One region of the Streptomyces sp. NPDC029292 genome, then DNA from elsewhere that is predicted to be linked to it. Evidence: riboswitches for the same ligand, from Rfam matches in the RefSeq annotation. Region 1 holds a riboswitch; each other region holds the start of a gene.
What was found. Region 1 has a riboswitch for cyclic di-AMP ahead of ACZ4WS_RS02060 (M23 family metallopeptidase). Riboswitches for the same ligand answer to the same signal wherever they lie in the genome.
Positions count from the first base shown of each region.

Region 2: linked by a shared signal. The riboswitch ahead of ACZ4WS_RS22560 (transglycosylase family protein) and the one ahead of ACZ4WS_RS02060 (M23 family metallopeptidase) in region 1 are both predicted to bind cyclic di-AMP.
Region 3: linked by a shared signal. The riboswitch ahead of ACZ4WS_RS20645 (M23 family metallopeptidase) and the one ahead of ACZ4WS_RS02060 (M23 family metallopeptidase) in region 1 are both predicted to bind cyclic di-AMP.
Region 4: linked by a shared signal. The riboswitch ahead of ACZ4WS_RS15115 (M23 family metallopeptidase) and the one ahead of ACZ4WS_RS02060 (M23 family metallopeptidase) in region 1 are both predicted to bind cyclic di-AMP.

Region 1 is NZ_JBVHXR010000001.1:439,301-444,361, reverse strand. Features, by position in the region: gene ACZ4WS_RS02080 (helix-turn-helix domain-containing protein) at 1-106, shown strand, start outside; gene ACZ4WS_RS02075 (DUF6126 family protein) at 139-255, shown strand; gene ACZ4WS_RS02070 (tyrosine-protein phosphatase) at 269-1,066, opposite strand; gene ACZ4WS_RS02065 (alpha-galactosidase) at 1,247-3,316, shown strand; cyclic di-AMP (ydaO/yuaA leader) riboswitch at 3,615-3,775, shown strand; gene ACZ4WS_RS02060 (M23 family metallopeptidase) at 3,780-4,673, shown strand.
Region 2 is NZ_JBVHXR010000010.1:106,449-111,509, forward strand. Features, by position in the region: gene ACZ4WS_RS22545 (DUF501 domain-containing protein) at 1-135, opposite strand, end outside; gene ACZ4WS_RS22550 (FtsB family cell division protein) at 165-641, opposite strand; gene eno (phosphopyruvate hydratase) at 747-2,033, opposite strand; gene ACZ4WS_RS22560 (transglycosylase family protein) at 2,303-2,989, opposite strand; cyclic di-AMP (ydaO/yuaA leader) riboswitch at 2,994-3,173, opposite strand; gene ACZ4WS_RS22565 (LysM peptidoglycan-binding domain-containing protein) at 3,356-4,342, opposite strand; gene ACZ4WS_RS22570 (cytochrome P450 family protein) at 4,726-5,061, shown strand, end outside.
Region 3 is NZ_JBVHXR010000009.1:41,262-46,322, reverse strand. Features, by position in the region: gene ACZ4WS_RS20650 (GntR family transcriptional regulator) at 1-451, opposite strand, end outside; gene ACZ4WS_RS20645 (M23 family metallopeptidase) at 647-1,411, opposite strand; cyclic di-AMP (ydaO/yuaA leader) riboswitch at 1,425-1,584, opposite strand; gene ACZ4WS_RS20640 (M16 family metallopeptidase) at 1,839-3,242, opposite strand; gene ACZ4WS_RS20635 (M16 family metallopeptidase) at 3,239-4,600, opposite strand; gene ACZ4WS_RS20630 (DNA gyrase/topoisomerase IV subunit A) at 4,860-5,061, shown strand, end outside.
Region 4 is NZ_JBVHXR010000005.1:364,888-369,948, reverse strand. Features, by position in the region: gene ACZ4WS_RS15125 (PrsW family intramembrane metalloprotease) at 1-1,031, shown strand, start outside; gene ACZ4WS_RS15120 (aldo/keto reductase) at 1,102-2,046, opposite strand; gene ACZ4WS_RS15115 (M23 family metallopeptidase) at 2,219-3,250, opposite strand; cyclic di-AMP (ydaO/yuaA leader) riboswitch at 3,262-3,418, opposite strand; tRNA gene ACZ4WS_RS15110 (tRNA-Met) at 3,869-3,942, opposite strand; gene ACZ4WS_RS15105 (dihydrofolate reductase family protein) at 4,050-5,061, opposite strand, start outside.

The sequences.
Region 1 (5,061 bases):
CGGCGGGGCCGAGCTGCTCTTCGTACACACCCTGCTGCAGAGCCCCACCGCCGCGCTGTGCCTCGGCCCGGCGACGGGGCACCCGACGATGGGAGAGACGTCATGACCGAACCCACGGAACCCGGCACCCGGCGGTCCATGGAGGAGAAGTTCCCGCGCGCCCTGTGGGTGCGGCTGATCATCTATGTCGCCGTCGGCCACCTCTTCGCGGCCTTCATCTACCTGCTCTTCACGCTGGGCGCGCAGAACCAGTAGGCCCTGTCGAGGCTCAGTCCAGCAGGCGCTCGCGCAGGCGCTCCCGCAGCTCGGGGGTGATCCGCAGCGCCTGCTCCAAGTAGGTGTCGACCCCGCCCCAGGTCCCGTCGATGGTCTCGAAGGCGGCCGTCAGGTATTCGGCGCGCGCGTCGAACAGCGGGCTGAGCAGCTCCATGACCTCCGGGGAGTAGGCGGAGGCGGAGGTGCTGGAGCGGTGCACCTTGTAGCGGCGGTGCGTCGCGTTCGACTCCAGGTAGTCGGTGACGATGGCCTCGCGATCGACGCCGAGGGAGAGGAGCGTCACGGCTATCGACAGCCCCGCACGGTCCTTGCCCGCCGCGCAGTGCATCAGCGCGGGCACGCTGTCCTCGGCCAGGGAATGCAGCACCTGGGAGTGCTCGGCCGTGCGCTCCTTGATGATCGTGCGGTAGGACCCGATCATCCGGTTCGCCGCCTTGCCGTCCGACAGGAGCGCGCGCAGCTGGTCGATGTCGCCGTCCCGGACCATCTTCCAGAACTCGACGCCGTCGGCCGGGTCGGTCAGCGGAAGATTCACGTTGCGCACGCCCGGCAGGTCGACGTCCGGGCCCTCCAGCTTCTGGTCCGAGGCGTTGCGGAAGTCGAAGATCGTGTGCAGGCCGAGGGAGGCGAGGAACGCGGCGTCCTCGTCGGTGGCGTGCGCGAGATGACCGCTGCGGAACAGCTGCCCGTACTTCACCCGCCGGCCGTCCACGGTGGGCAGACCGCCCACGTCCCGGAAATTGCGCACTCCGGTCAGCTCAGGCTCGGTTGACGGGATCTGCTGCGTCACGGGGGCTCCTCCCATTCGGCCGTCGGCGCTGCTCGGCATCGCTCGCCAACGGGACTGCGCTCTCGACGATACGACATGGGTTCCTGGGGCAATGAGTTGTCCACAGGCGTTGCCTCCCAGGTGCGGGGCCCATGATGATGTTGGTGCCTGATCGCAGCTGTTCGGATCTGTGGGGGATTGATGATGGAGCTCGGCGCGGACGGTCGGACCTGGCTTCTTTCGGGGCCGACGAGCAGTTACGCACTGCGGCTCACCGAACTCGACGAGCTGCTGCATCTGCACTGGGGCCCGCGCATCACGCTCCCCGACGCCGAGGCCCTCGCCGCCCTGTCCGCGCCCCAGTACTGGCCCTTCGAGTCCCCGCTCGACGGACACGAGGAGTACCCGGTGGAGGGCGGCCCCCGCTTCGTACGCCCGGCCCTCTCCGTGCGCACGGACGAGCGGCGCGGCACCGAGTGGCGCTTCGAGGAGTTCGAGGCGGACGGTGAGGAGCTGCGGCTGCGCTTCTCGGACTCCGGGTTCGGCATCACGCTGCACTACCGGATGCGCGGCGACGTCGTCGAGCGCTGGGTGACGCTCGCCAACGAGGGACCCGCTCTGGAGCTGCTGCGCGCCGACTCCGCGACCTGGACGCTGCCGGAGCGCGAGGGCTGGCGGCTGTCCCAGCTGCATGGGCGGTGGGCTGCCGAGTCCCGGCTCGTACGTGCCCCCCTCACCTACGGTGAGAAGGTCATCGGCAGCCGGCGCGGGCACACCGGGCACCAGCATCTGCCCTGGGTGGCGCTCGACAGCGAGGCGACCGAGGAGAGCGGCGAGGTGTACGGCTGCGCGCTCGCCTGGTCGGGCTCATGGCGGATCTCCGTGGCCCAACTCCCCGACGCGCGCGTGCAGATCACCGGCGGCGCCGGGTACGACGACTCGGGGCTGCTGCGCCTGGAGCCGGGCGAGTCGTTCACGACACCCGTCTTCGCGGGGCTGTGGAGCGACGGCGGCTTCGGCGGGGCGAGTCGGGCCTGGCACGCGTACCAGCGCGCGTATGTCATCCCGGAAGCGGACCAGGACCGTCCCGTGCTCTACAACTCCTGGGAGGCCACCAACTTCGGCATCTCGGAGGAGCAGCAGCGGGCGCTCGCGCGGCGGGCCGCGACCATGGGCGTGGAACTGTTCGTCGTCGACGACGGCTGGTTCGGGACCCGCACCAGCGATCAGGCGGGGCTCGGGGACTGGACGCCCAACCCCGATCGCTTCCCCGCCGGGCTGAAGCCGCTCGCCGACGACGTGCACGCGCTCGGCATGCGGTTCGGGATCTGGGTCGAGCCCGAAATGGTCAATCCGGACAGCGAGCTGTATCGCGCGCACCCCGACTGGGTGCAGTTCCAGCAGGGGCGAACCAGGGCGGAATACCGCAATCAGCTCGTACTGAACCTCGCGCGCCAGGACGTTCAGGAGTACCTCTGGGAGCAGCTCGACAGCCTGCTCTCCAGCGCCCCCATCGACTATGTGAAGTGGGACTTCAACCGCTGCTTCACGGATGCGGGTTGGCCCGGCGAGCCCTACCCGCAGAAGCTGTGGGTCGCGCACGTGGAGGCGCTGTACGCCCTTCTCGACCGGCTGCGGGCCGCCCACCCCGGTGTCGCCTTCGAGTCCTGCTCGGGAGGTGGCGGCCGCGTCGACCTCGGCATCATGGCGCGTACGGACCAGGTGTGGACCTCCGACAACACCGACCCGCTCGACCGGCTCGCCATCCAGCACGGCTTCAGTCAGATCCACCCGGCCCGGATCATGGCCGCCTGGGTCACGGACAGCCCGAACGCGCAGCTCAATGGCCGGGTCAGCTCCTTGCGCTTTCGGTTTGTGAGCGCCATGGCCGGGGTGCTCGGCGTCGGCGGCGATGTGACCGAGTGGAGCGAGCGGGAGCTGGTCGAGGCGCGGGAATGGGTGGATCTCTATAAGGAGATCCGGCCTGTCGTGCAGCGCGGCGACCTCTACCGGCTGCGGCCCCCGGAGGGTGGACTGAGCGCGGTCCAGTACGTCCACGGCGGCGAGACCGTCGTCCTCGCCTGGCTCCAGGCCCAGCACCACGGGGAGCCGGTCGCCCCGCTCCGGCTGCGCGGACTCGACCCGACAGAACGGTACGAGTGCCGCGAAACGGGCGAAGTGCACCGCGGTGCGGTGCTGCTGCATCACGGGTTGCGTACGGGGCTGCGCGGGGACCTCGATGCGACAGTTATCCGGCTGCGTCGCATGTGACTGTTCTGTCCGAATTGGAGCCTTCGTTCCAACTGGCCCTGGAATAAAGCGTCGTGGGTCGACGTGCGTGAGCAGCGTCATATTCGTGACGATGTGTGGCGGGCCCCTTTTATCAACCTGCCCGAATTCACGGACGGGTTGAGAAGCCGGAAAGATCACCTATCCACGGAGGGTGACGGGAATTCCGGCATGGATCAAGAAAGGCATCGGCACAGAAAAGCCACATGCTTGTCGATGCGCTCTCATCTCGCTTACGTTCGGCCTCAATCCGGACGGACGCCCAATCCTGCCGCCGCCCGGAATCCGCACACTTACCCGCACACGGCAGGAGCGGGGGACCCGCAGGTACCACGCCTGTTCCGGTCTCCGGAACGGCTCGGGGTATAGCCGCGCATTCGCGTGGCCGGGCATCTCCAGCCCGCACCCGACAGCTCACCTCGCAGGCGCCGGAGAGGAATTCGTCATGCCCGCGAAGGGTAAGCACCGCCGTCCCAAGTCCCAGCGTTTCACCCGCTCGATCGCCGTGGCCGGAACCGGTGGCGCCGCACTCGCGCTGCCTCTGATGGGGGCCACCGGTGCGCATGCCGCGACCCCGACGGCGTCCGTCGCGCAGAATGTCGAGAAGACCACCACCGTCGCGAAGAAGACCGCCACCGCCGCGAAGAAGGCCGCGACGAAGACCTATGCGGTGAAGGCCGGCGACTGTCTCGCGAAGATCGCCGACGAGCAGAACGTCAGCGGCGGCTGGAAGAAGCTCTACTCCGACAACCGCACGGCCGTCGGCAGCGACCCGTCGCTGATCCACCCGGGCCTGAAGCTGACGATCGGCAAGAAGGCCGCGTCGAGCAGCGCCACCCAGTCCTCCGCGAAGACGACGTCGACGAAGACGACTTCGACCGCGCCGAAGGCGAGCACGGCCACCCAGGCCGCGGCCGCCACCAGCAACTTGGGCTACACCCTGCCGGTCGACGGCGCCACCGTCGGCACCGGCTACAAGGTGGCGGGCAGCATGTGGTCCAGCGGCTACCACACCGGCGTCGACTTCGTGGTCCCGACCGGCACCACCATCAAGTCCATCGCGGCGGGCACCGTCGTCTCGGCCGGCTGGGGCGGCGCGTACGGCAACCAGGTCGTCATCCAGCACGCCGACGGCAAGTACTCCCAGTACGCCCACATGTCCTCCCTCTCCGTCTCGGCGGGCCAGACCGTGACCGAGGGTCAGCAGATCGGCCTCTCCGGCGCGACCGGCAACGTCACCGGACCGCACCTGCACTTCGAGATCCGCACCACGCCGGACTATGGCTCGGACGTGGACCCGGTCGCGTACCTGCGCTCCCACGGTGTCGCCGTCGCCTGACGCTGTCCCTGTCTCTGAAGCCAGCACTGCCTGTCTCTGAAGGCAGCACCGCCTCCAAAGGCCGGACCCCACGATCCCCGGGGTTCGGCCTTTGGTGTTTCATGATCGATTCATGATGGGCAGATTGCGGTCTTGTGGCAGGGGTGCAAGGGGTATCGACAGCGTGCGAGAGTGACTCCACAGTGATCTCCGTAAGCGCTTTCTATGCCTCCGGAGGTCCCTGTGCCCGGCGTCGACCGACGCACCGTCATCAGGGCGCCGCAGCCGCGGCCGCCACCGCCCAGTTCTCCTGGGCGCTGTCCCGCAGCGCCGCCGCCGCTGACTCGGCCGGAGGCGACACCGAACGTGAGACCCCGAAGACTCGGCGCGGTCACCGCCGCCGCGCCCT
Region 2 (5,061 bases), on a different contig from region 1:
GTCCGGCTGCCCGCACGGGCACCGGTGCGCGATCGCCCGCAACCCGCGCGGCGGCCGGCCGAGCTGCTGCTTGAAGGCCTCGACATCCGCGTCGGTCGGCTCGGTGCGCGGGGTGGGCGGCGGTGGCGTTTCCATGCCGTGAGTCACATGTCTTTCTGGTCAGTTCACTGGTCGGCGGCGTCGGACTTGTCCACGCCGTCCCAGACATTGGCGTACCAGGGGCGGTCGGCCGCCCCTTGAGCGGCGCGGGACTGCTTCGCCGCGTCCGGGTCGATCACGATGTAGCCGGTCTCACCCGGCATCACATAGTGCAGTCGCTCGCGGATCCGCTGCTCGGCGTACGCGTCGTCCTGCCAGCGCGCCTTGAGGTCGCGCAGCTGCTCGACCCGCGCGCGGGCCTGCTCCCGCTGCCGCTCGAGATCGGAGATCTCGGCGCGCTGGGACACGTACTGCCTTATCGGATACGCGAGGGCCACGATCAAGGAGCACAGTACGAGAGCGAGGAGCGCGGCCCGCCCGGTGAGCCGCGAGCGGCGGGCCTGCCGCTTGGTCTGGGAGCGGTAGACCCGGGCCGCCGTCTGCTCACCGAGGAGCCGCAGCCTGGTCGTGGTGGAGAACCGGTCCCGGTCCTTCACGGCCATGAGTCCCGCCTCCCCAGTACAAGCCCGTCACGTGCGTACGTCCCCGCACACGGTACGGGACCGAGTACGGGGACGTACGTACGACGCTTCCTACGAGCCTGCGGCTCAGCCCTTGAAGCGGGGGAAGGCCGAGCGGCCGGCGTACACCGCGGCGTCGTCGAGGATCTCCTCGATGCGCAGCAGCTGGTTGTACTTGGCGACGCGGTCCGAGCGGGCCGGGGCGCCGGTCTTGATCTGACCGCAGTTCACCGCGACGGCGAGGTCGGCGATGGTGACGTCCTCGGTCTCGCCGGAGCGGTGGGACATCATGCACTTGAAGCCGTTGCGCTGGGCCATCTCGACGGCGTCCAGGGTCTCGGTCAGCGAGCCGATCTGGTTCACCTTGACGAGCAGGGCGTTCGCGGAGCCCTCTTCGATGCCGCGAGCGAGGCGCTCGGGGTTGGTGACGAAGAGGTCGTCGCCGACGATCTGGACCTTGTCGCCCAGCTTCTCGGTGATGACGTTCCAGCCGGCCCAGTCGTCCTCGTACAGCGGGTCCTCGATGGAGACCAGCGGGTACGCGGAGACGAGCTCCTCGTAGTACTCGGTCATCTCGGCGGCCGAGCGGGACTTGCCCTCGAACTCGTACTTGCCGTCCTTGTAGAACTCGGACGCGGCGACGTCGAGCGCGAGCGCGATCTGCTCGCCGGGGACGTAACCGGCCTGCTTGATGGCCTCGAGGATGAGGTCGAGCGCGGCGCGGTTGGACTCCAGGTTCGGGGCGAAACCGCCCTCGTCGCCGAGGCCGGTGGACAGACCCTTGGTCTTCAGCACCTTCTTGAGGGTGTGGTAGACCTCGGCGCCCCAGCGCAGGGCCTCGGAGAAGGACTCCGCGCCGATCGGGGCGATCATGAACTCCTGGATGTCCACGTTCGAGTCGGCGTGCGACCCGCCGTTCAGGATGTTCATCATCGGAACGGGCAGCAGGTGCGCGTTCGGGCCGCCCAGGTAGCGGAAGAGGGGGAGGTCGGACGCCTCGGAGGCGGCGTGCGCGACGGCGAGGGAGACGCCGAGGATGGCGTTGGCGCCGAGCGAGCCCTTGTTGTCGGTGGCGTCCAGGTCGAACATCGCCTGGTCGATCAGGCGCTGCTCGGTGGCGTCGTAACCGACGAGCTCCGGGCCGATCTGCTCGATGACGGCGAGGACGGCCTTCTCGACACCCTTGCCCTGGTAACGGTTGGGGTCACCGTCACGGAGCTCAATGGCCTCGAAGGCACCCGTGGAGGCACCGGACGGAACGGCGGCACGACCCGTGCTGCCGTCGTCGAGGCCGACCTCGACCTCGACCGTGGGGTTGCCTCGGGAGTCCAGGATTTCCCGGGCTACGACGACGTCGATGGACGGCACGAGCATCTCCTTCTGGGATGTGACGCGGGTACGCGAAACCTGTGATGGCTCCGCGAGATGAGCCTAACCGCCCCGGGAGGATCGGCCAGCCGGTCGACCACCCCTTGGGCAGAACTCAGAGTAAACATTGTTCCAGAACGGAACAAAAACGGAATGAAAAACCCCGCTCCAGTGCGTACGGGGGAACACGCACCAGAGCGGGGAGCCCGTGGGGACGGGGGGGAACCCTCACGAGGCCTCCAGTGTGAAGGCCTCCCTTAGGAGAGGGCTGTGGTTCAGCTGAGGTGAAGCTGCTGACCCGGGAAGATGAAGTCCGCGTCGTCGACGATGTCCTTGTTCAGCTTGAACAGCTGCTGCCAGCCACCCTTGACGTGCTTCTTCTCGGCGATCGAGCTGAGGGAGTCACCCTTGACGACCTTGTACTCGCCGTCGCCCTTCTTGACCTTCTTGCCGGTCGGGGTGGTGACGGTCTTCTCGGCGGCCGGGCGGGCCGCCGAACGGGAGGCGGCGGTGTCCGTCGAGCGGGTGGTGGTGCTGGTGCTCGGCGAGCTGTTCGACGAGGACGAGGTGCTCGCACCACCGGTGTACGCGGCGCTCGACAGGCCCGTGCCGCAGGTCGGCCAGGCACCCTTGCCCTGCGCGGCGAGGACCTTCTCACCGATGGTGATCTGCTCGGACTTCGAGGCCTGGTCAGCGGTGGACGCGTAGGCGGTGCCGCCGTACGCCGCCCAGGTGGAGGCCGAGAACTGCAGGCCGCCGTAGTAGCCGTTGCCGGTGTTGATGGACCAGTTGCCGCCGGACTCGCACTGGGCGACGGTGTCCCACTCCGAGGCGGTGGCGGCGGAGGCGTTGCCGGCCGCCATCAGCGGGGCGGCGATGGCGACACCGGTGACACCGGCGAGCGCGGCCACACGGGTGGCCTTGGACGGGCGGCGGTGCTTGCCCTTGCTGGAAAACAGCATGGAGAGATCCCCTCACCGACGCCTGCGAGGTGAGCTGTCGGGTTCGGGCGGGTGAGTGCCCGGTCGTACGCCTTTCGTCTTCACGACGTCGGACGTACGACTTCACCCCAAGCCACTCCCGGTCAACTACCGGGCGCGGCGCTTACCTTGGGTCCCCCGCTCCTGCCTACGGCGCTGACGCGTCGACTGTTCCCGTACGGCCGTTGGCAGGATTCGGCGTTGCGACCGTCGGGGCCCGCTGTGGCGAGCGGTGATGACCGTAGACATGCGATCGCCGGAATTTCAAAGACGATCAGGGCTTCTGAGACTCATGTCTCACTCGCACCAAACCGGACATTCCACGGCGAACCATGACGCGAACTCCCGCTACTTTTCGCCCGATTCGGCACCAACTGAAAGGCTCTGACCGGGGAGGATAAGGTCCGGGTCAACGCCGACCGTCTCCTTGTTGTCGGCGTACAGCGCCGACCATCCGCCTTCGAGGTCAAGGGCGTCGGCGATGGTCCAGAGGCTGTCCCCGGTGCGGACGGTGTACGAACCGTCGGCGGCGTCGCGGGACGCGCCCGAGCCGCGAGAGGCATGCCGCCCGGAAGTGTCGTCCGTACGACCGTCGGTCGCACCCGCCGTCACGCCCTCGTCGGCACTGTCACCACGGTGCCGCCCGGCCCCGCTCGTCGCACTCTCGGACGCACTCGAAGAGTCGCCGTTCTGCCCGGACTTGTCCGAGTCATCACTCTTCGTCGTAGCTGTGTCCGAGCTGTCGGAACCCTGAGAGTCGCTGGAGGAGGTGTCGGACTTCGTCGAGTTCTCGGTCGCACCCGAGGAGGCGTCGGACGACGACGAATCTGTCGAGGACGAATCGGACGAGGAAGAGGAGTCGGACGAACCGGATGAACTGGACGAGTCGGATGAGTCGGATGAGTCGGTCGAGCTGGACGAGTCGTCCGCCACTCCCGTGTCGACCTCGACCGAACCCGAGTGCTTGCTGAGCCCGGAGAGCGTTCCGCAGGTGGGCCAGACGGCGAGGCCCTGGTCGTCGAGGACCTTCTCCCCGATGGCTATCTGCTGCGATCGGCTGGCCTGGTCGGCACTCGGAGCGTACGCGAGACCGCCGTACTTCTCCCAGTTCTCCTGGCTCAACTGCAGCCCGCCGTAGTACCCGTTGCCGCTGTTCGCGCTCCAAGAGCCGCCGCTCTCGCACTCCGCGACCCGGTCCCAGGTGGTGCCGTCGGCCGCGCTCGCACTGGTGGCGCCGAGCAACGGGATCGCGATCGCCGATCCGGTCACCCCTGCGGCGACGATGAGGGCCGGGGCCTGACGGGGGCGACGATGACGGCCGTTCCCGGAGAGCATGCGGAAGCCTTTCGCGTGACAGCAGGTGACCACTGCGGCAGATGGGCCGCATTGATGGGTGAACGTATCCGCACTCGAACGCTTGTCACAAGTCGATGCAGCGCAGATCACGTGAAGATCACAGAGTTGAGGGATCGTCACTTTCCCGTGACCGGACGGCGATCCGACGGCGATCAGACGGTCATCCATCCAGCACGCGCGTGCGAATTTCCCGGCTCCGCCGAACAGCAATGTGAACTCGACGGCGCTCCTCTCGCACTTCTCCCTATCTCCGGGAGCTGCCCACCCGTTCGACAGCCAGGTCCCGTACACGGCCTTTTGAAGGGGAATTGCACAGTTCGGCCTCCTCACCCACGCAACACGGCTCCCGGTACCGTCGCTCCGTGAACGCCCCGCATATCGAACCCGGACTCTTCACCTGGGAATTCGCCACCGACCCCTACCCTGCCTACGCGTGGCTCCGCGAGCATTCGCCCGTGCACCGCACCACCCTCCCCAGCGGGGTGGAGGCCTGGCTGGTCACCCGGTACCCAGACGCCAAGCAGGCGCTCGCCGACCAGCGGCTCTCCAAGAATCCCGTGCACCATTCCGAGGACGCCCACGGCAAGAGCAAGACGGGCATCCCCGGCGAGCGCAGCGCCAACCTCATGACCCACCTGCTCAACATCGACCCGCCGGACCACACGCGGCTCCGTCGGCTCGTCTCCAAGGCGTTCACA
Region 3 (5,061 bases), on a different contig from region 1:
GCAGCTGGGCGAGCGTGGAGGTCAGCGCGGGGCTTCCGGAGGCCTGCGCGAGCGTCTCGTGGAACCAGCCGCCCAGCGACCGCAGATCCTCGCTGTGCCCCCTCCTGGACCGCTCCTGACCCAGCCTGACCAGGCCTCGGAGCACCTTGAGGTGGGCCTCGGTGCGGCGCTGCGCGGCCCGCGCGGCACCCAGCGGCTCCAGCAGCATCCGCATCTCCAGGAGGTCCGAGGCCTCCTGCTCGGTGGGCTCCGCGACGCACGCGCCCGCATGCCGTCGGGTGGTGACGAAGCCCTCGGCCTCCAGCGTGCGCAGGGCCTCGCGCACGGGGACGCGCGAGACGCCGTAGCGCCGCGCGAGCAGTTCCTCGGTGAGCCGGCTGCCGCGCTCGTAGACACCCGCGACGATGTCGTCACGGATCGCCGTGCATACCGAGTGCGCCGGAATACGCATGACCGGACCTCCGCTTTAATCCCCGCGAAACGCCATCGATTGACGCTTGTTCAGTGACTCTATTGCAGGGAGCCGGAATTTCCGATGGCAGGCCGGAATCCATGGATATTTTTTGGACAGAGGCCGCTCGAAACGACGATGCCCCGGCTCGGTGGCCGGGGCATCGGAAGTGGTGGAGATCAGGTGAAGCGGTCGTCAGACGTTCACGCCGTGCGCGCGGAGGTAGGCGACGGGGTCGATGTCGGAGCCGTACTCCGGCGTCGTACGCGCCTCGAAGTGCAGGTGCGGCCCTGTGGTGTTGCCGGTGGCCCCGGAGAGGCCTATCTGCTGGCCCGGGGTGACCGTCTGGCCCACGGAGACGCCGATGGACGACAGATGGCCGTACATCGTGTACGTACCGTCGTGCATCTTGATGACGATCTGGTTGCCGTAGGCGCCGCCCCAGCCGGCCGTGACGACGGTGCCGGTACCGACCGCGTGGACCGAGCTGCCGGACGCGGCATGGAAGTCGACGCCGGTGTGGCTGCCGGACGACCAGAGGCTGCCGCTCGCCTTGTAACCGGTGGAGATGTACGAGCCGGTGATCGGCAGGACGAAGGAGTTGAGGCGCTTGCGCTCGGCGGCGCGGGCGGCGCGCTCCTTGGCCTCGCGTTCCTTCTTGGCCTTCTCCGCGGCCCGCTTCCGCGCGGCCGCCTCGGCCTTCTTCTGCGCGGCGGCCTCGTCGGCGGCGCGCTGCTGGGCGGCGGCCTGCGCGTCGATCTGGGCGGCGACCGAGTCACCCATGGTGATGGCCTGGGTCAGCCCGGTCTGCTCCACGGAGGTGTCCGCGGCGAGCGCCGGGGCGGCCAGCGCTCCGATGACACCGGTGGTGGTGAGCGCCGCGACGCCTACGGCGTTCGTGGTGGTGCGCTTCACGCGGCTCGGACGACGATGCTTCCCGGTGCCACAGGTGAACGCCATGTAGGGGCTGATCCTTTCCTTCCTTCTCGCCTACCGGGTTAGCTGACGGGTTCGGAGCAGGAAGGTCTCCTACGGACCCCCTCCTGGGAGGGCGTCCGATTCACCCCAGGGACTGCGTGTGGGTCCCCGGCTCCCCTGGCTCGCGCCGTACGGGGACTCGGCGATGACTGTCCGGTGCCGCGGGCGCGGCGCACTGCCTGACGAACAGCCGGACCGACGCTAATCGGGACATCTTTCAATCAACAAACGGATCACGGCTTTTGTAGCGCATGCCACAGGGCAGACAGGCAACCTCCGTGCCAATACGGACACCCCGAGGACGAAGTCCGGGAAAAGAAGCTTAAGTACGGGAAAAAGGATGAAGTCCGGGCAAAAGGAGGCCCAGGTGACTCTTCAGTCACCTGGGCCCTCAGGGGTCGTGCAGTTTCTACTCGGCCGGTACGACGGTCACTTCACCGATTCCGAGGGCCCTGACGGGCTCCGCGATCTGCGCCGCGTCGCCCACCAGGACGGTCACCAGACGGTCCACCGGGAAGGCGCTCACCGCGGCCGCGGTGGCCTCCACGGTGCCGGTGGCGGCGAGCTGCTGATACAGCGTCGCCTGGTAGTCGTCCGGCAGGTGCTGCTCGACCTGGTCGGCGAGCGTGCTCGCCACCGCCGCCGCGGTCTCGAACTTGAGGGGCGCCACACCCACCAGGTTCTGTACGGCGATGTCGCGCTCGGCGTCCGTCAGGCCCTCTGCGGCGAGGGTGCGCAGCACCTTCCAGAGGTCGTCGAGCGCCGGTCCGGTGTTCGGGGTGTCGACGGAGCCGCTGATCGCGAGCATCGCGACACCGGTAGCCCCCCCGGAGGGAGAAGGCGCGGCGGAGCGCAGCACCTGGCCGAACGCCCGCACACCGTAGGTGTATCCCTTTTCCTCGCGCAGGACGCGGTCCAGGCGCGAGGTGAGGGTGCCGCCGAGGCAGTACGTGCCGAGCACCTGGGCGGGCCAGACGCGGTCGTGCCGGTCGGCTCCGACGCGGCCGATGAGCAGCTGCGTCTGGACGGCGCCGGGGCGGTCCACGATGACGACGCGGCCGGTGTCGTCGGCGCTCACCGGCGGCACGGGGCGCGGCTCGGCCGAGGAGCCGGTCCAGGCGCCCAGCGTGTCGGCGAGCAGCGCGTCGAGGTCGACACCAGTGAGGTCGCCGACGATCACGGCGGTGGCCGTGGCGGGGCGTACGTGCTTCTCGTAGAAGGCGCGTACGGCCGCCGAGTCGATCTTCTGGACGGTCTCCTCGGTGCCCTGGCGCGGGCGCGACATGCGCGAGGTGGCCGGGAACAGCTCCTTGGAGAGCTCCTTGGCCGCGCGGCGAGCCGGGTTGGCCGTCTCGTGCGGGATCTCGTCCAGCCGGTTGCGCACCAGCCGCTCGACCTCGCTGTCCGCGAACGCCGGTGCCCTCAGGGCGTCGGCGAGCAGACCGAGCCCCTTGGGGAGGCGCGAGACGGGGACTTCGAGGGACAGGCGTACACCGGGGTGGTCCGCGTGCGCGTCCAGGGTGGCGCCGGAGCGCTCCAGCTCGGCGGCGAACTCCTCGGCGGAGTGCTTGTCGGTGCCTTCGGAGAAGGCACGCGCCATGATCGTGCCGATGCCGTCGAGGCCCGCGGGCTCGGCCTCCAGCGGCGCGGCGAGGATCACCTCGACGGCGACGACCTGCTGGCCGGGGCGGTGGCAGCGCAGCACGGTCAGGCCGTTGTCGAGCGTGCCGCGCTCGGGCGCCGGGAAGGCCCACGGCTTGGCCTCGCCGGCCTGGGGCTGCGGGTGGAAGTCCATGGTGGCGAGCTCGGTCACTTCGCCGCCTCCTCGTCGGTGTCTTCAGCGGCGTCGGTTTCTTCGGCGGCTTCGGCGGCGATCGGCTCGTAGACGAGGACCGCGCGGTTGTCGGGGCGCAGACGGGACTTGGCGACCTCCTGGACCTCCTCGGCGGTGACGTCGAGGACGCGCTGTACGGCGGTCAGGGCGAGCTGCGGGTCGCCGAACAGGACGGCGAACCGGCACAGTTCGTCGGCGCGGCCCGCGACCGTGCCGAGCCGGTCCAGCCACTCGCGCTCCAACTGGGCCTGGGCGCGCTCCATCTCCTCGTCCGTGGGGCCCTCCTCGGCGAACCGGGCGAGCTCCTCGTCGACGGCGGCCTCGATGACCGGGACCTCGACGTCGCCGGACGTCTTCACGTCGAGCCAGCCCAGGGAGGGCGCTCCGGCGAGCCGCAGCAGACCGAACCCGGCCGCGACGGCCGTGCGGTCGCGGCGCACGAGCCGGTTGTAGAGCCGGGAGGACTCACCGCCGCCGAGGACGGTCAGTGCGAGGTCGGCCGCGTCGGACGCGCGCGTGCCGTCCTCCGGGAGCCGGTAGGCGGCCATCAGGGCGCGCGACGGGACCTCTTCCTCGACGACCTCGCGCAGCTGCTCGCCGATGGTGTCGGGCAGTGAGCCGTCACGCGGGGCGGGCTTGCCGTCGTGCCCGGGGATGGAGCCGAAGTACTTCTCGATCCAGGCGAGCGTCCGCTCCGGGTCGATGTCACCGACGACCGACAGGACCGCGTTGTTGGGCGCGTAGTAGGTGCGGAAGAACGCGCGCGCGTCCTCCAGGGTGGCCGCGTCCAGGTCCGCCATCGACCCGATCGGGGTGTGGTGGTACGGGTGACCCTCGGGGTACGCGAGTGCGGTCAGCTTCTCGAACGCGGTGCCGTAGGGCACGTTGTCGTACCGCTGCCGGCGCTCGTTCTTGACGACGTCGCGCTGGTTCTCCATGGACTCGTCGTCGAGCGCGGTGAGCAGGGAGCCCATGCGGTCGGCCTCCAGCCAGAGGGCGAGCTCCAGCTGGTGGGTGGGCATGGTCTCGAAGTAGTTGGTGCGCTCGAAGCTGGTGGTGCCGTTGAGCGAACCGCCCGCACCCTGCACCAGTTCGAAGTGGCCGTTGCCCTTCACCTGGCCCGAGCCCTGGAACATCAGGTGCTCGAAGAGGTGTGCAAGGCCGGTACGGCCCTTGACCTCGTGGCGCGAGCCGACGTCGTACCAGAGGCACACCGCCGCGACCGGGGTCAGGTGGTCCTCGGAGAGCACCACGCGCAGGCCGTTGGCCAGGCGGTGCTCTGTCGCTGTCAGGCCGCCGGAGCCTGCCTCAGCTGTGGCCGTGTGACCCATGGGCATGTACGTCCCTTCGATCGCGGAAAACTGCCGAATTCCTGTCGGTCCTGCCACTGTATGCAAGCGCGCCGACAGCTGGCGAAGTTCCCGCACCTCGTACGCCGAGAGCGAGACTCGCGCAGGGCACAAGACCCCTTGGAAGAGCCCGCCGAGGGCCGCTATGGACGGGTCGTGGTCCACGTTGTCAGTGGGGCGGTCCACAATGGTGCGCGTCAGATCCCGTTCATGCCCCGGCAGAGACTGTGAAGGAGCCGCAGCAGCGATGGCCCGCCGCAGCACGAAGACCCCGCCGCCCGACGACTCGTACGAGGAGAAGATCCTCGACATCGACGTCGTGGACGAAATGCAGGGCTCCTTCCTCGAGTACGCGTACTCGGTCATCTACTCGCGAGCCCTGCCGGACGCCCGCGACGGCCTCAAGCCCGTGCACCGTCGCATCGTCTACCAGATGAACGAGATGGGCC
Region 4 (5,061 bases), on a different contig from region 1:
CGACCGCCGACCCGTCCAGCGCCGACACCCTCGGCGCGACCGTCATAGCGCCCATCGTCGAGGAGTCCGCGAAAGCCGCGGCCGTGCTGCTGATCTTCCTCTTCCGCAGACGGGACTTCACCGGGATCGTCGACGGCGTCGTCATAGCCGGGGTCACCGCCACCGGCTTCGCGTTCACCGAGAACATCCTCTACCTCGGCACCGCCTTCGGCACCGACCAGCTCAGCGGCGAACGCGGGCTGGCCTCCGTGACCGCCGCGACCTTCTTCGTCCGCGTCGTGATGTCACCCTTCGCGCACCCGCTGTTCACCGTGCTGACCGGCATCGGCTTCGGCATCGCGGCGCTGTCCGCCGAGCGCCATCATCTGCGCCGCGTGCTGCTGCCCCTCGCCGGACTCCTGCTCGCCATGGGCATGCACTCCGTCTGGAACAGCTCGTCGAGCTTCGGCGAGTACGGGTTCTTCGCCGTGTACGCCGCGTTCATGGTGCCCGCGTTCGGGCTGCTGACCTGGCTGGTCGTCTGGACACGGCAGCGGGAGCTGCGCACGGTGCGCTCGGAACTGCCCGCGTACGCCGCCGCCGGGTGGCTGGCCGTGCCCGAGCCGTACGCGCTCGGCTCGATGCGGGCGCGACGCCTCGCCCGCGAGTACGCCGCCCACCACTTCGGCAAGGCCGCCGCCCGCTCCGTCGCCGAGTACGAGGCGTACGCGACCTCGCTGGCGTTCCTGCGGCACCGGGGGCGGCGTGGCCGCGCGGGCGCCGACTTCGTCGTACGGGAACGGGAGTTGCTCGACGAGCTGTGGCGCCGCCGCGAGGTCGCCCGACCGGCCCTGGCCTACGCGACGCGGGCGACGGCCCCGGTGGTCCCGGTGCCGCCTTGGCCCACCCATGGGTACCCCCCGGTTTCCCCCGTGTCCCCGGTGTCCCCGGTGTCGCCAGTGTTCCCGGCGTCCCCGGGGTACGGGCAGCCGTACCCGTACCCATACGGTCCGGCGACGCCGTACCCCGCGTACAACCCCTATCGGTCGTAGGAGCCGTGGAGCGTTCGGCCCCACCGGGTTCCGCCGTCATGGCCGATCGCCACGGCGGCGGAGAAGCGGATCAGGCCGACGCCTGTGTCAGCTTGGCCAGCTCGTCGTCCGTCAGGGTCAGGTCCGCCACCCCGAGCAGTGCCGGAAGCTGCTCGACCGTGCGGGCCGAAGCGATCGGGGCGGCCACCGTCGGCTGGGCGGCCAGCCAGGCCAGGGCGACCGTGGCGACCTGGGCATCGTGCGCCTGGGCGACCTCGTCGAGGGCGGCCAGCACGCGAACGCCCCGCTCCGACTCGAGGTGCTTTCCGGCGCCCTGCGCACGCGCGCTGTCGACCGTCGTACCGGGGCGGTACTTGCCGGTGAGGAAGCCGGAGGCCAGCGCGAAGTACGGGATGGCGGCCAGGCCGGTGCGGGAGGCGAGCTCCTGGAGCGGGCCCTCGTAGGTGTCGCGCGAGACCAGGTTGTAGTGGGGCTGGAGGGCGACGTAGCGCGCGAGGCCCTCGCGGTCGGAGAACTCCAGGGACGCCTGGAGCCGCTCGGGCGTGATGTTGGAGGCGGCGATCGCCCGCACCTTGCCCTCCCGCACCAGCTCGTCGAGCGCGGTGACGATCTCCTCGAACGGCACTTCCGGCTTGTCGAAGTGCGTGAAGTAGAGGTCGATGTAGTCGGTGTCCAGGCGGCGCAGGGAGGCCTCGGCCGCGGCCTTGATGTTGGCGCCGGACAGCCCCAGGTAGTCGGGGTGCTGGCTGACCTTGGTGGCGATCACGACGTCGGAACGGTTGCCGCGCGCCTTGACCCACTTGCCGATGATGGTCTCGGACTCGCCACCCTTGTTGCCCTCGATCCACGCCGAGTACGAGTCGGCGGTGTCGATGAAGTTGCCACCCGCGGCCGCGTACGCGTCGAGCACGGCGAAGGACTGCGCCTCGTCGGCGGTCCAGCCGAAGACGTTGCCGCCGAGGGCGAGCGGGAAGACCTCGAGGTCGGACGAACCAAGCTTGCGGAGAGAAGTCATGCTCAGTTTCAACGCCCGTACCGGATGGCCGTATTCCGCACGGACGATTCCGCACAAACGCCTGACCGGCGGTCCTGGTGTCGGGGGGATGGCATCAGAACCGCCGGAGTTCAGCGGAGAAAGATCAAGGGATCAAGAAACCACGAGACGACGAGGCCCAGAGTTCAAGAGATCAGGGGTTGAGGCCCTTGCTCTGCAGCCACGCCATCGGGTCGATCGCGTCGCCGCCGGCGGGGTGGACCTCCAGGTGGAGGTGCGGCCCGGTGACATTGCCCGTCGCACCCACGCGCCCGATGACATCACCCGTGGCGACCTTCTGCCCCACGCTCACGCTGATCGACGACTGGTGGCAGAACCACAGCTCCGTACCGTCGTCGAGGGTGAGGATCGTGCGGTAGCCGTACGAACCGGCCCAGCCCGCCTCCGTGACGGTGCCGCTGTGGATCGCCTTGATCAGCGTGCCGGTGGGCGCGGCGAAGTCCAGGCCGGTGTGGTAGCCGGAGGACCACATGGAGCCGGCGTCACCGAAGCGCGACGTCAGGGTGTACGAGGAGGTGGGCAGCGCGTAGCTCTTGGCGAGCTCGGCGAGGCGCTCCGCCTCGGCCTTCGCCTTGGCCACCTCTTCCGCCTTCTTCTTGGCGGCGGCGGCCTTGGCCGCGGCGTCGTCCTGCTGCTTGGCGGCCAGCGCGACGGCCTTCTTCGCGGCGGCGGTCTCGGCGGCCTGCTGGGCCGCGCTGTCGACCTGGTCCTGCTGCGACTCGGCCTGCTCCATGATGCGGGCGCGCAGGGCCTCGCCCGCGTCGGCGGTGCCCTGCGCGGTGTCGGCGCTGGTCAGCCCGGCGGTGGTGAGCGGGGTGGCGGAGCCCTTGGGCGTGCCGGAGTCGCCGTCGGATATCAGGGCCTTGGCCGAGTCGGTGACCGACGACAGGTCGGGCAGCGAGATCGACACGGGGGGCTTGCCGGGCGCCGCGGTGGCCATGCCGCCCGCGCCGACGGCGGCTATGACGCCGACGCCGAGAACCGTGGAGCTGCGGGCGAGTCCTCCGCCGCGCTGCTTACTGACGCGGTGCCGGCCGCGGACGGGACGGACGGAATCCTCGGTGGGATTCCACTCCTCCCAGGGGCCCTCGTCGTTGCCGTAGCCGAAGGGCTGTGTGTCGTTCGGCGCGAACGAGGTTGGCTGGGCAGGCCGGTTGGACGCCACGTGGGCGCACTCCTTTCCTTCCTTCTCGCCTACCGGGTTAGCTGACGGGTTCGGAGCAGGAAGGTCTCCTACGCGCGTCCACCACAGCATTCCTGCCGCGAAAGACGCTCGATTCACCCCAAGTTGGTGGTTCCCCGGTTCCCTTGCGGGATTCGGCGCGTGCGCACGGAGCCATCTCTTGTGACGGCTGGGACGACCGCGCTGCGTTATCGAACGTTAATAGACCCGGGCACTGGATTCCAAGCCGTTCGTACTGATCGTTAACGCTTTTGGCCAGGACTTACGGGTCACCACCGGTGGAAATCGGGCGAGTTGACCAAGGCTTATCAATCCCCGTTCATTTGACGGTGTGTCAGTTGTTATGCGGAGGGGCGTCACCCGATCACCCCCGGTGACAACGATCAAGGACGCCGGACGTACGACGCTCAGGACGCCGTAGCCATGACGGTCGAGGACGCCGTACGGCAAGCAGCGCCATGTCGTCCGTCAGGGCGCCGCCCGTGTACCGGCCCCGGCCGGTATCCACCAGGGGGGCGACCGGTGTGGGCCGACTGGGGGACGTCGGTAAACACCAAGGGCCGGAACTCGTGAATCCGAGTTCCGGCCCTTGGCCTTCAGTAGCGGGGACAGGATTTGAACCTGCGACCTCTGGGTTATGAGCCCAGCGAGCTACCGAGCTGCTCCACCCCGCGTCGTTGAAATTAGTGTACGCCATCCGCGGGACCCGAAGCACACACGTTTACGGGCGCCCCACGACGGCCGTTTACGCGCGCCCCACGACGGCGGTGCTACCCGCGTGCTACCCCGCCCCGAGAAGGTGCCGGTTCGGCGCCATGGCCCGCTCCTCGTACTCCGGGAGTACGACGACTTCGGCGCCCTCGGCCACCAGGACCCCGCTCCCGTCGGCCCCCGGGACGAACGTGTCGGGCTCTCGCCAGGCGGTGACCACCCGCCGCACCCCGGCGTCGAGGATCAGCCGCGCACACGGCGCGGGCCGCGACGCCCGGCGCGCACACGGCTCCAGACTGCTGTACACCGTGGCGGAGCCGAGCCGGGGATCACCGGCCGCGATCTTGGCAAGCGCCGCCTCCTCGGCATGCACCACGGAATCGCCGCCCTCCCGCGAGTGCCCCCGGGCCAGCTCGGTCCCGTCGGCCGCCACCACCACCGCCCCCACGCTGAACGCGGTCTCCGACGGCGGGCACAGCTCCGCCAGCTCGCACGCGAGCGCCAGCCAGTGCCGGTCCGCGGCGGAGGCGAGCCCCCCGGCTCCGGGCGCCGTGGGCACGTACCGGATGAGGACGACGTCCCCGACGGCCCGCGTCTCCACCAGCCGCATCCGCCCGGGGGGATACACCCCGGGCCCGAACAGCCGCGGCGCGTCCGCCTCCCCCACGAACAGCGGCGCGACGGCGAGCTGCAACTCGTCCGCGAGCCCCTCCCGCATCAGCTGGGTGTGGACCCGGCCGCCCCCTTCGACCATGAGGCGCCGCACACCTCGTACGTCATGAAGGTGTTCCAGCAGCACCCGCCAGTCGAGCTCGGGCCCGGTCGACACCACCTCGACGCCGAGCCCGTGCAAGAGGCCGGCGGCCTTCCCCGCGCCCTTGTCCGTCGTGTAGACGACCTTCTCGCCGCCCGTGTGCCAGAACTGCGCCGCCGGGTCGAGGTCGCCGGACCCGCTGACCGTGACCTTCAGCGGGTACTCCGGACGCCCGGCGGCGACCCGTGCCGCGCGCCGTTCGGCCGAGTTGACCAGGAGCCGGGGATTGTCCGCGCGGAGCGTGCCCGCGCCGACCAGGATCGCGTCG